Regions from separate parts of the Streptomyces sp. SLBN-118 genome, predicted to be linked through region 2. Evidence: riboswitches for the same ligand, from Rfam matches in the RefSeq annotation. Region 2 holds a riboswitch; the other holds the start of a gene.
The links. Region 2 has a riboswitch for glycine ahead of gcvT (glycine cleavage system aminomethyltransferase GcvT). Riboswitches for the same ligand answer to the same signal wherever they lie in the genome.
Positions count from the first base shown of each region.

Region 1: another riboswitch for glycine. It lies ahead of gcvP (aminomethyl-transferring glycine dehydrogenase); the one in region 2 lies ahead of gcvT (glycine cleavage system aminomethyltransferase GcvT).

Region 1 covers NZ_VFNP01000002.1:1,040,058-1,046,245, forward strand. Annotated here, with positions in the region: gene gcvP (aminomethyl-transferring glycine dehydrogenase) at 1-2,862, opposite strand, end outside; glycine riboswitch at 3,037-3,133, opposite strand; gene FBY35_RS23320 (PRC-barrel domain-containing protein) at 3,248-3,628, shown strand; gene FBY35_RS23325 (DNA polymerase IV) at 3,541-5,088, opposite strand; gene FBY35_RS23330 (MerR family transcriptional regulator) at 5,180-5,773, opposite strand; gene FBY35_RS23335 (bifunctional nuclease family protein) at 5,932-6,188, opposite strand, start outside.
Region 2 covers NZ_VFNP01000001.1:2,339,383-2,345,570, forward strand. Annotated here, with positions in the region: gene FBY35_RS10440 (enhanced serine sensitivity protein SseB C-terminal domain-containing protein) at 430-1,218, opposite strand; gene FBY35_RS10445 (enhanced serine sensitivity protein SseB) at 1,303-2,073, opposite strand; gene FBY35_RS10450 (AAA family ATPase) at 2,152-2,814, opposite strand; glycine riboswitch at 2,960-3,055, shown strand; gene gcvT (glycine cleavage system aminomethyltransferase GcvT) at 3,204-4,328, shown strand; gene gcvH (glycine cleavage system protein GcvH) at 4,387-4,761, shown strand; gene glyA (serine hydroxymethyltransferase) at 4,786-6,045, shown strand; gene FBY35_RS10470 (L-serine ammonia-lyase) at 6,171-6,188, shown strand, end outside.

The sequences.
Region 1 (6,188 bases), on a different contig from region 2:
CGGGCAAGAGCAGACGAGGTTGCGGTCACCGAACGCACCGTCGATCCGGCGCACCGGCGGCCAGTACTTGTCCGCGGCGCTCACCCCGGCCGGGAAGACCGCCTCCTCGCGGCTGTAGGAGTGCTCCCACTCCCCGCCGAGCGCGGCCGCGGTGTGCGGGGCGTTGCAGAGCGGGTTGTCCTGCGCGGGCCACTCGCCCGATGCGACCTTCTCGATCTCACCCCGGATCGCGATCATGGTGTCGCAGAAACGGTCGATCTCGGTCAGGTCCTCGCTCTCGGTGGGCTCGATCATCAGCGTGCCGGCCACCGGGAAGGACATCGTCGGCGCGTGGAAGCCGTAGTCGATCAGTCGCTTGGCGATGTCGTCGACGCTGACACCGGTGGCCTTCGACAGCGGCCGCAGGTCCACGATGCACTCGTGGGCCACGAGGCCCGCCGGACCCGTGTAGAGCACCGGGTAGTGCGGCTCGAGGCGCTTGGCGATGTAGTTGGCCGCGAGCACGGCGACCTGTGTCGCGCGCTTGAGGCCCTCGCCGCCCATGAGCCGTACATACGCCCAGGAGATGGGCAGGATGCCCGCCGAGCCCCAGGGAGCGGCCGAGATCGGGCCCACACCCGTCGCGGGTCCCGCCGTCGGCTGGAGCGGGTGGTTGGGGAGGTAGGGCGCGAGGTGGGCGCGGACACCCACAGGACCCACTCCCGGACCGCCGCCGCCGTGCGGGATGCAGAAGGTCTTGTGCAGGTTGAGATGCGAGACGTCGCCGCCGAACTTGCCCGGCTTGGCGAGACCCACCAGCGCGTTGAGATTGGCACCGTCGACGTACACCTGGCCGCCGGCCTCGTGGACCTGGGCGCAGATGTCCGCGACATGCTCCTCGAACACGCCGTGCGTGGACGGGTAGGTGATCATCAGGACCGAGAGCTCGTCGCGGTACTGCTCGATCTTGGCGCGCAGGTCCTCGATGTCCACCTCGCCGTCGTCGGCGGTCTTGACCACGACGACCTTCATCCCGGCCATCACGGCGCTGGCGGCGTTGGTGCCGTGCGCGGAGGACGGGATCAGGCAGATGGTGCGCTGCTCGTCGCCGTTGGCGCGGTGGTACGCGCGCACGGCCAGCAGGCCCGCGAGCTCACCCTGCGAACCGGCGTTGGGCTGGATGGACACCGCGTCGTACCCGGTGACCTCGGCGAGGCGCTCCTCCAGCTCATGGATGAGGGTGAGGTATCCGGCGGCCTGCCCGACCGGGGCGAAGGGGTGGATCTGCCCGAATTCGGACCAGGTGACCGGCTCCATCTCGGTGGTCGCGTTCAGCTTCATGGTGCAGGAGCCGAGCGGGATCATGCCGCGGTCCAGCGCGTAGTCCCGGTCCGCGAGCCTGCGCAGGTAGCGCAGCATCGCCGTCTCGGAACGGTGCTCGTGGAAGACGGGGTGCGTGAGGTAGTCGTCCGTCCGCAGCAGGGACTGCGCGAGGGCGTCCGCGGTCGTCTCGTCCAGCGCCTCGATGTCGCCCTCGAGGCCGAAGGCAGCCCAGACCACGTTCAGCTCCGTGCGTCCCGTGGTCTCGTCGCAGGAGATGGAGACGGTGTCGGCGTCGACGAGGTGGAGGTTGACCCCGCCCTCGCGTGCGGCGGCGAGCACATCTGCGGCCTTGCCGGGCACCCGGACGGTGAGCGTGTCGAAGTACGAGCCGTGCACGACCTCGACGCCACCGGCCCGCAGGCCCTCGGCGAGCAGCGTCGCGTAGCGGTGGGTGCGCTGTGCGATCGACCGCAGGCCCTGGGGGCCGTGGTAGACCGCGTACATCCCGGCCATGACAGCGAGGAGCACCTGGGCGGTGCAGATGTTGCTGGTGGCCTTCTCGCGGCGGATGTGCTGCTCACGGGTCTGCAGCGCGAGGCGGTAGGCCTTGTTCCCGTCCGCGTCGACGGAGACGCCGACGAGCCGTCCGGGCAGGCTGCGGGCGAACTTCTCGCGGACGGCCATGTAGCCGGCGTGCGGTCCGCCGAAGCCCATGGGGACGCCGAAACGCTGCGTGGTGCCGACCGCGATGTCGGCGCCCAGTTCGCCGGGCGAGGTGAGCAGGGTCAGTGCCAGCAGGTCGGCTGCGACCGTGACGATCGCTCCGAACTCGTGCGCCTGCTGGATGACGGGCCTGAGGTCACGGACGGCACCGGAGGCGCCCGGGTACTGGAGCAGTACGCCGAAGACGCCGCGCTCGGCGATCTCGGCGGGGATGCCCTCGCTCAGGTCGGCGGTGACGACCTCGACACCGGTGGGCTCGGCGCGGGTCTCGATCACCGCGAGGGTCTGCGGCAGGGCGTCGGCGTCGACCAGGAAGACGCCGTTCTTGACCTTGCCCACACGGCGGGCGAGCGACATGGCCTCGGCAGCGGCCGTGGCCTCGTCGAGCAGCGAAGCACCCGAGGTGGGCAGACCGGTCAGATCGGCGACCATCGTCTGGAAGTTGAGCAGTGCCTCCAGGCGGCCCTGGGAGATCTCCGGCTGGTAAGGCGTGTACGCCGTGTACCAGGCGGGGTTCTCCATGACATTGCGCAGGATGACCGGCGGCGTGAAGGTGCCGTAGTAGCCGAGGCCGATCATCGGCGCCAGCACCTGGTTGCGGTCGGCCAGCGTGCGCAGCTCGGCCACGACGTCGGCCTCGGTGCGCGCACCCGGGAGGTTCAGCGCCTCCGCGCTCTTGATCACATCGGGCACCGCGGCTGCGGTGAGCTCGTCGAGCGAGCCGTACCCCACCTGCGCCAGCATCTTGGCCTGGGCCTCTGCGTCGGGCCCGATGTGGCGCTGTTCGAAGGGAATGCCCTGCTCCAGCTGGGAGAGCGGAATGCGGTTGGCGGTCATTTGGGAGGCCTCCTGGTCTGACACGACCGGCGAGGGGCATCGCGGCGCGGATGCCCGGACGGCCTCCCCCTCTGTCATCTCAACCTGAGAGCTTCACCGGCACGCGGGCGCGCCGACTTTCACCGTCGGTGAGAGCGGATGCCGTCCGACACCCGCCCTGCTTTCCAGAGTGACCTCATCCGTGCGGTACGGGGGCCTGAGAGATTCCGGGGAGGATTTGCTCCTTCGGCGCCGCCGGTGTGTCACCGGTGGACTCTCCCGCACGGGGTCAGCAGCCGCCTGCCAGCGTACCAGCGCGGTCTCGCATCGATCGCTCAAGTGGCCGACAGGTTAGATGTGCACTTTTGTAGTATTTAAACAGCGATTGCGACCTAGTGGAGGGACCGTGCAGACCGACATCGATCCGCGCAGCCTGATCGGCCGCAAGGCGTTCGACCGCAACGGCACCAAGATCGGGACTGTGGACGAGGTGTATCTCGACGATGCGACGGGCGCGCCCGAGTGGGCCGCTGTGCGCACCGGCCTGTTCAGCAGGGACGCTTTTGTCCCGCTGGAGCCCAGCAAGGTGGTCGACGAATCCCTGCACGTCCCGTACGAACGCTCGCTGATCAAGGACGCGCCGGACTTCGGTGTCGGCCGTCACCTCTCCCCGGAGCAGGAGCTGCAGCTCTACCACCACTACGGCCTCGACCTGTCCGAGGCTCCAGAAACGCCCAGTCCGTCGGGGGACAACTCCTTCGGCCGCGTCGCAGGCCAGGAGGACTGACCCGGGCCCTGCCCCTCCTCCTGCTCCTGCTCCTGCTCCTGCTCCCGCTCCCGCTCCCGCTCGGGGAGCGGCACCAGCGGAAGTGGGTCCGAGGGCTCGAGATCGGGGTCGTCGACACGGAACGTGCGGACGCGTCCCGGCGGCGAGCCGGGCTCCTCGAACCGCACAGTGACCCGCCCGATGCCGCTGCCCTGCACCCAGCCCGCCCCGTACTGGGCATGCCGTACATCGTGTCCGGCCGCCCAGTGCCGCTCCGCGTGTGCCACGGGCTCCGCAGCGCCCGCACCGGCCGCATCCCCGCCTCCATGGGCCCCATGGTCGCTCTCCGCCGCTGCTGCTCCCTCATGCGCCGATCCCGCCTGCTCGTCCGCGGCGGCCTGCTCGTCGGCGGCGGCCTGGGCGAACAGGTCCTCCTGCGTGTAGTCGGCGAGCCCGGTAACGCCCACGCCGAGCAGCCGTATCCCGCCCGTCGTGTCCACGGCCTCCAGAAGCCGCCCGGCCGCCTCCCGCACCACCGAGGGATCGTCGGTCGGCCCGCGCAGCGTCTCCGAGCGCGTCAGCGTCGAGAAGTCGTATCGCCGCACCTTCAGCACGATAGTCCGGCCGGAGTGCCCTGAAGCCCGCAGCCGGTGCACACACCGGTCGGCGAGCCGCTCCACCTCGAACCGCACCCGCACGCGGTCATGGAGATCCACATCGAAGGTGTCCTCCACCGACACCGACTTCGTGTCCCGCTCGGCCACCACAGGCCGGTCGTCGTACCCCATGGCCATCCGGAACAGCGAGGTCCCGTGTGCCCTGCCCAGCAGCCGTACGAGCTCGTCCTCGCCCGCCTCCGCCAACTCGGCGACGGTCGTCATACCCGCGCGGCGCAGATGCTCCCCCGTCGCGGGGCCTACGCCGGGCAGCGTCCGCACCGACATCGGCCCGAGCAGCTCACGTTCCGTACCCGGCTCGATGAGCACGAGACCGTCGGGTTTCGCCTCCTCGGAGGCGATTTTGGCCAGCATCTTGGATCCGGCGAGCCCGACGGACGCGGTAAGACCAGTGACGGCGCGGATCTCCGCACGAAGCCGCTCCCCCGTCGCCCTGGCGGACGCGGAGTCCTCGGCGGCCCCGCCCGCCTCCAGGTCCACGAACGCCTCGTCCAGGCTCAGCGGCTCCACCAGCGGTGAGAGCCTGCCCAGCAGCTCCATCACCTGCTCGCTGACCGTGCGGTAGAGCGAGAAGCGCGGCACGAGATACGCGGCATTGGGCGCGAGCCGTCTCGCCTGCGCCATCGGCATTGCGGAATGGACCCCGAAGCGCCGTGCCTCGTAAGAGGCTGTGGCCACGACCCCGCGCGGCCCGAGTCCGCCGACCACCACCGGCTTTCCGCGCAGACTCGGCTTCGCCGCCTGCTCGGCAGCGGCGAAGAAGGCATCCATGTCCAGATGCAGAATCGTCGGCGCGGATCTCACAACTCCGATGCTGCCCTACACCACTGACATCGGCCCCGGCACAGCGGTGCCGCCCGCCGCGCCGCCGGACGGCCGGTTCGGACGGCCCCGCTCAGACGGCCCGGTCGCGTCTGCGCCTGGCCAACTCGTCCGCGGGATTGTTGCCGATCAGCGTCTCGCCGGTGTCGATCCGCTCGCCGTGGAGCTGCGACAGCGCCGCCTCGACATCACGCCAGACCACGCCGACGGCGATCCCGAAAATCCCCTGGCCGCCCTGGAGCAGATCCACGACCTCGTCCGGCGATGAGCATTCGTAGACGGTGGCCCCGTCGCTCATCAGCGTCATGCGCTCCAGGTCCGAGACGCCACGCTCCCGCAGATGCTGTACCGCGGTGCGGATGTTCTGCAGTGCGACGCCGGTGTCCAGGAAACGCTTGACGATCTTGAGGACGACCACATCGCGAAAGCTGTAGAGCCGCTGCGTACCCGATCCGTACGCCGGACGCACGCTCGGTTCGACCAGCCCGGTGCGTGCCCAGTAATCGAGCTGGCGGTAGGTGATGCCCGCCGCCGCACACGCGGTCGGACCCCGGTAGCCGATCGTCTCCCTGGCGTCGGCCGCACTCTCGTGAAGCGGATGCAGCCCGCCCTCCCCCAGACTCCGTCCGGGGACGCCCCCGGCCGTACCGTCGCCGCTGCTTCTCACGCCGACCTCCGTCCTTGACCTGCCGACTCGACGGTAGGCAGTCACCAGGGGTGCGTCAACGATCGCCACGCCGAGTGATAATCACCCTGAGAGTGGTTTCTCGTGCCCGTATCCGGGGAAAGGCTACTCGAATGCGCTGACGCCGACCGTTCGAACGGTCACTGGCTGTTGGTGCCGAAGTCCTCGGGCGAGATCTGATCGAGGAACTCGCGGAACTTCTCCACCTCGTCCTCCTGCTCGTCCGGGATGGCGATTCCCGCGTCGTCGAGGACCCCGTCGCTGCCGTAGATCGGCGTACCCGTGCGCAGGGCCAGCGCTATGGCGTCGGACGGTCTGGCGCTCACCTCGACGCCACTGGCGAACACCAGCTCTGCGTAGAAAACCCCTTCGCGCAGGTCAGTGATGCGCACCTCGG
Region 2 (6,188 bases):
ACGGTGCGCTGACGCCCGCACCGGGTCGACGGTGCGATCGTCCGGCTGCTGTATTACCGGTGATGCGGGTGGTTTGGCGGGTTGGGGCGCGTGAGCCATTGAACTCAACTGCACACATGTCCGACGCCCCGCGCCTGCCGGGAGTCTTCAACGCTCTCGCGATCACCCGCCAGACCCCCCGGGGAATGTTTGCTCAAACGTGATGAGGGGAGGAGTGTTCCGTTATACGGACGGCGGCGCCGACTGAGCGGACCGTCAGCTACCGCAAATGGGTTGATAGTTGAGCGAGATATCGCCATGCGGACAGCAAGAGCTCATTCGAATACCAGGCATTTGAAGTCTCAAGCACGCACATTCGGCCCCGAACACCGGTGCGCAGCATGGAAATAGGAACGACCGCTTCGCAAAAAGGGTGAAATCGCCCTCGACTCAGGGGCCGTGGGGCGGAGGGTAGCCGTAGCCTCCGCCTGCTGGTGCGCCGCCGTGAGCGTCGCGGTCGTAGAAGGGGCGGGCATTGGCCCGCAGCCACATCGTCACCGGGTCGTACTCGTCGGACATCGCGACCGTGGAGACCGGCAGCCCGTCAGGGACCGCGGCGATCGACTGCTGCATCATCGCCCGCACCGTGTCCACGGACTGCCTGCTCGTGTCGTACAGATCGAGCCCGATGGCGAGATACGGAGCACCGAGCGCGGGCTGCACCCAGGCACGGCGCAGGGAGCGGACCGCGGGTGTGCGGTGGGCGTTCTGCGAGAGCAGGGCGTAGAACTGCGGGATCTCGATGGCCGGTTCGGACAGCCGCAGGGGTCCTGCGGGCATTCGGTCGAGTCCGGTGGCGATCCGGCGAAGGTCGAGCCAGGGGATGCCGACGCCGCCGCCGGGGGCATGCGGATTGAGCCAGATCCCCCAGCGCTCGGGATAGAGGGCGCGGGCGATGTCGGGGCCGCCGATCACTTCGTGCGCGCGGTTCCAGCCCGAGGCGGAGAGCTCCTGGGCGGAGGTCACGCACGGCGCGTAGCCGACGCCGTCGACCTCCATGTTCCCGTACTGGGCGTCGGGTGAGCCGGACTGGCCGTGCCAGAGCAGCATCCAGAGCCTGCCGCCCGCCGGGTCGGCGATGGCCTGCAGCAGCGCCTCGTACGCGTCGTAGCGTCCGGGTGTCACCTGGCGCAGCATGTGCTCGACCTGCCCCGCCGCCGCGGTGCCTGACGCACTCACCCTGGGTCCCGCCCCTCTTCGATCGACCAGTCCAGCTTAGACGGCAGCACTGACACCGGCGTGACGCGTACGCATGCCGGACGGCTACGCGTGCTGTCGTTGGTAGAAGGGCCGCACGCGCTCAAGCATCCACTGTCCGACCGGGTCCTGCGCGACATCCAGAAGTACGAGATTGACCGGCCAGGGCACCTGGACCCGGCCCAGCGCCCGGCCGAGGGCGTCCATGGGGGCATTGCGTTCGACGGCCTCCCGGGAGGAGACCTGGACACCGACGAAAAGGGAGGGCGGCTCGCCCTCGACGGATGCGAGCGCGCGGCGGGCGCTCAGGACCACCCCTGAAGACTCGAACTCGCCGGCCGCGGCGGCCAGGAAGTCCACGGGCTCCTCCTGCCAGTCCGGCTCGAAGAGCCTGACCCTGCCGCCGCTCGCGGGGCCGTCCAGGGGCGTGCGGCCGACCCTGCACAGTTCGGCGACGGCGAGCGGGGGCAGCGGGGCACCGACGGTGCCGCCCGGATTGACGGCGATGCCGAGCTGCGGAGGCAGTCCGCGGGCGAACTCGCGGGCGGGGGCCACGGTGAAGGACATATGGCTGCCGACGCAGGCCATGAACTGCTGCTCGGAGCTGAAGACCGGGACGTATGCGGCGCCCTCGATCTCCATCGTGGGCAGATCGAGATTCGGACTGTCGTTGCTGCCGCCGTTGGGCAGCGGCACCCAGACCTGGCTGCGGCCGAGCACCTCGACGAGACGCCCTCCGGCGGATGCGTTGCCGAGGGAGGCAGCGAGCACCTCTTCGAGCTCGTTGGCCGGCCAGCCGCCGTAGGGGTGCGGTTGGGCGTGCTCGGGTGTGTGCATGGCGGTCCTTGTCCCCCGGACGTTGTGCGGTCTGCCCGTCGACGATAACGCGGGCCGGGGGGGCGTTCCCCACCCCGCCTACCGGAAGCCGACCCGTCCCAGCGCCCCCGCCGCGTCGCGGTCGAGCAGGACCGCCGACGCGCAGCCCACCGGCAGCCGCCCGGCCTCCGCGTCCGCGATCAGGCGGCCCACCGCCCGCCGGTGCCGGGCGAAGGCGTATCCGGAGACGCCGCGGCCGCGCTCACGCTGGCCCGCACGCGCGACCTTCGGGCTCACGTCGAGCAGGAGCAGATGCAGCCCGCTCCCCCGGCGCCGCGCCTCGCGGGCCAGCCAGCGCCGCACCCAGGCCTGGGTGCCGCAGTCGTGTACGACGACGCTCTCGCCGGAGCGCAGCGCGCGCCGCAGTCCGGCGTAGTGGGCTAGGCGGACCAGCGGGCGGTAGACGGCGTACGGCAGCAGCCGCGGCATCCGCGCGTCCCACCGGTCGCGGGTGTCCTGCGAGTCGATGCCGCGCCCGGTCGCCGCGCGCCGGATCAGCGTGGACTTTCCGCTGCCGGGCAGGCCGGAGACGACGACCACGTCGCCGACGGCGAAGACCAGACTTCTCGGGCTGCGCCCGGAGCGGTCCCTGAGGTCACGCAGCACGGGCACGGGCGCCCCGAGCAGTCGCCGCGCGGGCAGGGCCGGCCGGGCCGGCACCCCCGCGGTCGTCGCGCAGGCCTCGGACCTCTGCAACGTCATCACCCTCCCCATGTCGGGTTACCCACCCTTGCCCATGAAGTGTAAAGAAACGGTAATGCGGCACAACCGTTTTGCAGTGAGGCCGGGGACCCCACTTCGCCGGAATGCGTGCAATGATGTGCGCGCCAACTGCATACCGGCCGCTTGAATCCACGCGGGAGAGTCCTGGCCACTGTGCGCCGGGCGCCGAAGGAGCAAGTCCCTCCCTTGAATCTCTCAGGCCCCGTACCGCGTGTGATGAGGCAGATCTGAAAAGCGAGCCGCTGTCGAGTGGCTCCACCCAAGGTGCAAGTCGCAACCACCTGTACGTACGGTTGCGACGAACCTCTCAGGTTCCGATGACAGATGGGGAGGATCGTCCTCATCGGCCTGCCCTGGGAGCCACATCTATGTGCAACGCCCCCCGTCTGACTGCCCTCGACGCCCTGCACCGGTCTCTCGGCGCGACCATGACCGACTTCGCGGGCTGGGACATGCCGCTGCGGTACGCCAGTGAGCGCGACGAGCACAATGCCGTCCGTACGAAGGCGGGACTCTTCGACCTCTCCCACATGGGCGAGATCACGGTCACCGGTCCCCGGGCCGCCGATCTGCTCGACTACGCGCTGGTCGGCAACATCGGTTCCGTCGGCGTCGGCCGCGCCCGCTACACGATGATCTGCCGGGAGGACGGCGGCATCGTCGACGATCTGATCGTGTACCGCCTCGGCGAGAGCGAGTACATGGTCGTCGCCAACGCGGGCAACGCGCAGATCGTTCTCGACGCGCTGACCGAGCGCTCCCGCGGCTTCGACGCCGAGGTCCGCGACGACCGCGACGCGTACGCCCTGATCGCTGTCCAGGGCCCCGAGTCCCCCGGCATCCTGAAGTCCCTCACCGACGCCGACCTCGACGGCCTCAAGTACTACGCGGGCCTGCCCGGCACCGTCGCGGGCGTCCCCGCCCTGATCGCCCGCACCGGCTACACCGGTGAGGACGGCTTCGAGCTCTTCGTCGAGCCGCAGTACGCCGAGAAGCTCTGGCAGGCGCTGACCGAGGCCGGTGCCCCGGTCGGTCTGATCCCCTGTGGGCTCTCCTGCCGCGACACCCTGCGCCTGGAGGCGGGCATGCCGCTGTACGGGCATGAGCTGACCACCGCGCTGACCCCGTTCGACGCGGGTCTCGGCCGGGTCGTGAAGTTCGAGAAGACCACCAACGACAGCCGCTTCGTGGGCCGCGAGGCCCTGCAGGCCGCCGCCGAACGCGCCGAGACCGAGCCGCCGCGCAGGCTCGTAGGTCTGATCGCCGAGGGCCGCCGGGTCCCGCGCGCCGGCATGTCCGTCGTCGCCGGCGGCGAGGTGATCGGTGAGGTCACCTCGGGCGCCCCTTCGCCGACCCTGGGCAAGCCGATCGCCATGGCCTACGTGGACCCGGCGCACGCCGCACCGGGCACTCAGGGCGTCGGCGTGGACATCCGCGGTACGCATGAGCCGTACGAGGTTGTCGCGCTGCCGTTCTACAAGCGCCAGAAGTGACCTTCAGCACCACCATGCCCTTCACCAGCACTCCCCCGCGTACAGGAGAATTCAGGCCATGAGCAACCCCCAGCAGCTGCGCTACAGCAAGGAGCACGAGTGGCTGTCGGCCGCCGAGGACGGCGTGTCGACGGTCGGTATCACGGAGCACGCGGCCAACGCGCTCGGCGACGTGGTGTTCGTACAGCTCCCGGAGGTCGGTGACACGGTGACCGCGGGCGAGACCTGCGGCGAGCTGGAGTCGACCAAGTCCGTCAGCGACCTGTACTCCCCGGTCACCGGTGAGGTCGTCGCGGCCAACCAGGACGTCGTGGACGACCCGTCGCTGGTGAACTCCGCCCCCTTCGAGGGTGGCTGGCTGTTCAAGGTGCGCGTCGCGGAGGAGCCGAAGGATCTTCTCTCCGCCGACGAGTACACCCAGTTCTCCGGCTGACCACGAGACCGTAGGGATCGCCTGATGTCGCTTCTCAACACCCCTCTCCACGAGCTGGACCCGGACGTCGCCGCCGCCGTCGACGCCGAGCTCCACCGCCAGCAGTCCACCCTCGAGATGATCGCCTCGGAGAACTTCGCTCCGGTCGCCGTCATGGAGGCCCAGGGCTCCGTCCTCACCAACAAGTACGCCGAGGGCTATCCGGGCCGCCGCTACTACGGCGGCTGCGAGCACGTCGATGTCGTCGAGCAGATCGCCATCGACCGCATCAAGGCCCTGTTCGGCGCCGAGCACGCCAACGTGCAGCCGCACTCGGGCGCCCAGGCGAACGCGGCCGCGATGTTCGCGCTGCTCAAGCCGGGCGACACGATCATGGGCCTGAACCTCGCCCACGGCGGTCACCTGACCCACGGCATGAAGATCAACTTCTCCGGCAAGCTGTACAACGTGGTCGCGTACCACGTCGACGAGCAGACCGGTCAGGTCGACATGGCCGAGGTCGAGCGGCTCGCCAAGGAGTCCAAGCCGAAGCTGATCGTGGCCGGCTGGTCCGCGTACCCGCGTCAGCTGGACTTCGCCGCCTTCCGCCGGATCGCGGACGAGGTCGGCGCGTATCTGATGGTCGACATGGCCCACTTCGCGGGCCTGGTCGCCGCCGGGCTGCACCCCAACCCGGTGCCGCACGCGCATGTCGTCACCACCACCACGCACAAGACCCTCGGCGGTCCGCGTGGCGGTGTGATCCTTTCGACGCAGGAACTCGCCAAGAAGATCAACTCTGCGGTCTTCCCGGGCCAGCAGGGCGGCCCGCTGGAGCACGTCATCGCGGCGAAGGCGGTCTCCTTCAAGGTCGCGGCCTCCGAGGAATTCAAGGAGCGCCAGCAGCGCACGCTGGACGGCGCCCGCATCCTCGCGGAGCGCCTGGTCCAGGACGACGTCACGGAGCACGGCGTCTCCGTCCTGTCGGGCGGCACGGACGTGCACCTGGTGCTGGTCGACCTGCGCAATTCCGAGCTGGACGGCCGGCAGGCCGAGGACCGCCTCCACGAGGTGGGCATCACGGTCAACCGCAACGCCATTCCGAACGACCCCCGGCCGCCGATGGTCACGTCGGGTCTGCGGATCGGCACCCCGGCGCTGGCCACCCGCGGCTTCACGGACGAGGACTTCCGCGAGGTCGCGGACATCATCGCCGAGGCGCTGAAGCCGTCGTACGACACCGAGGCACTGAGCGCACGGGTCTCGGCGCTCGCCGCGAAGCACCCGCTCTACCCCGGTCTGTAACAGCCCGGGTCAAAACAAACGGGGCACCACGCACACTGGTGTGGGCGTGGTGCCCCAAACCACATACCCCATTTCTGCACGACCCCGGCAGACAACGGCGTCTACCAACCCCGCTAGGAGTTCCCGTGGCCATCTCGGTCTTC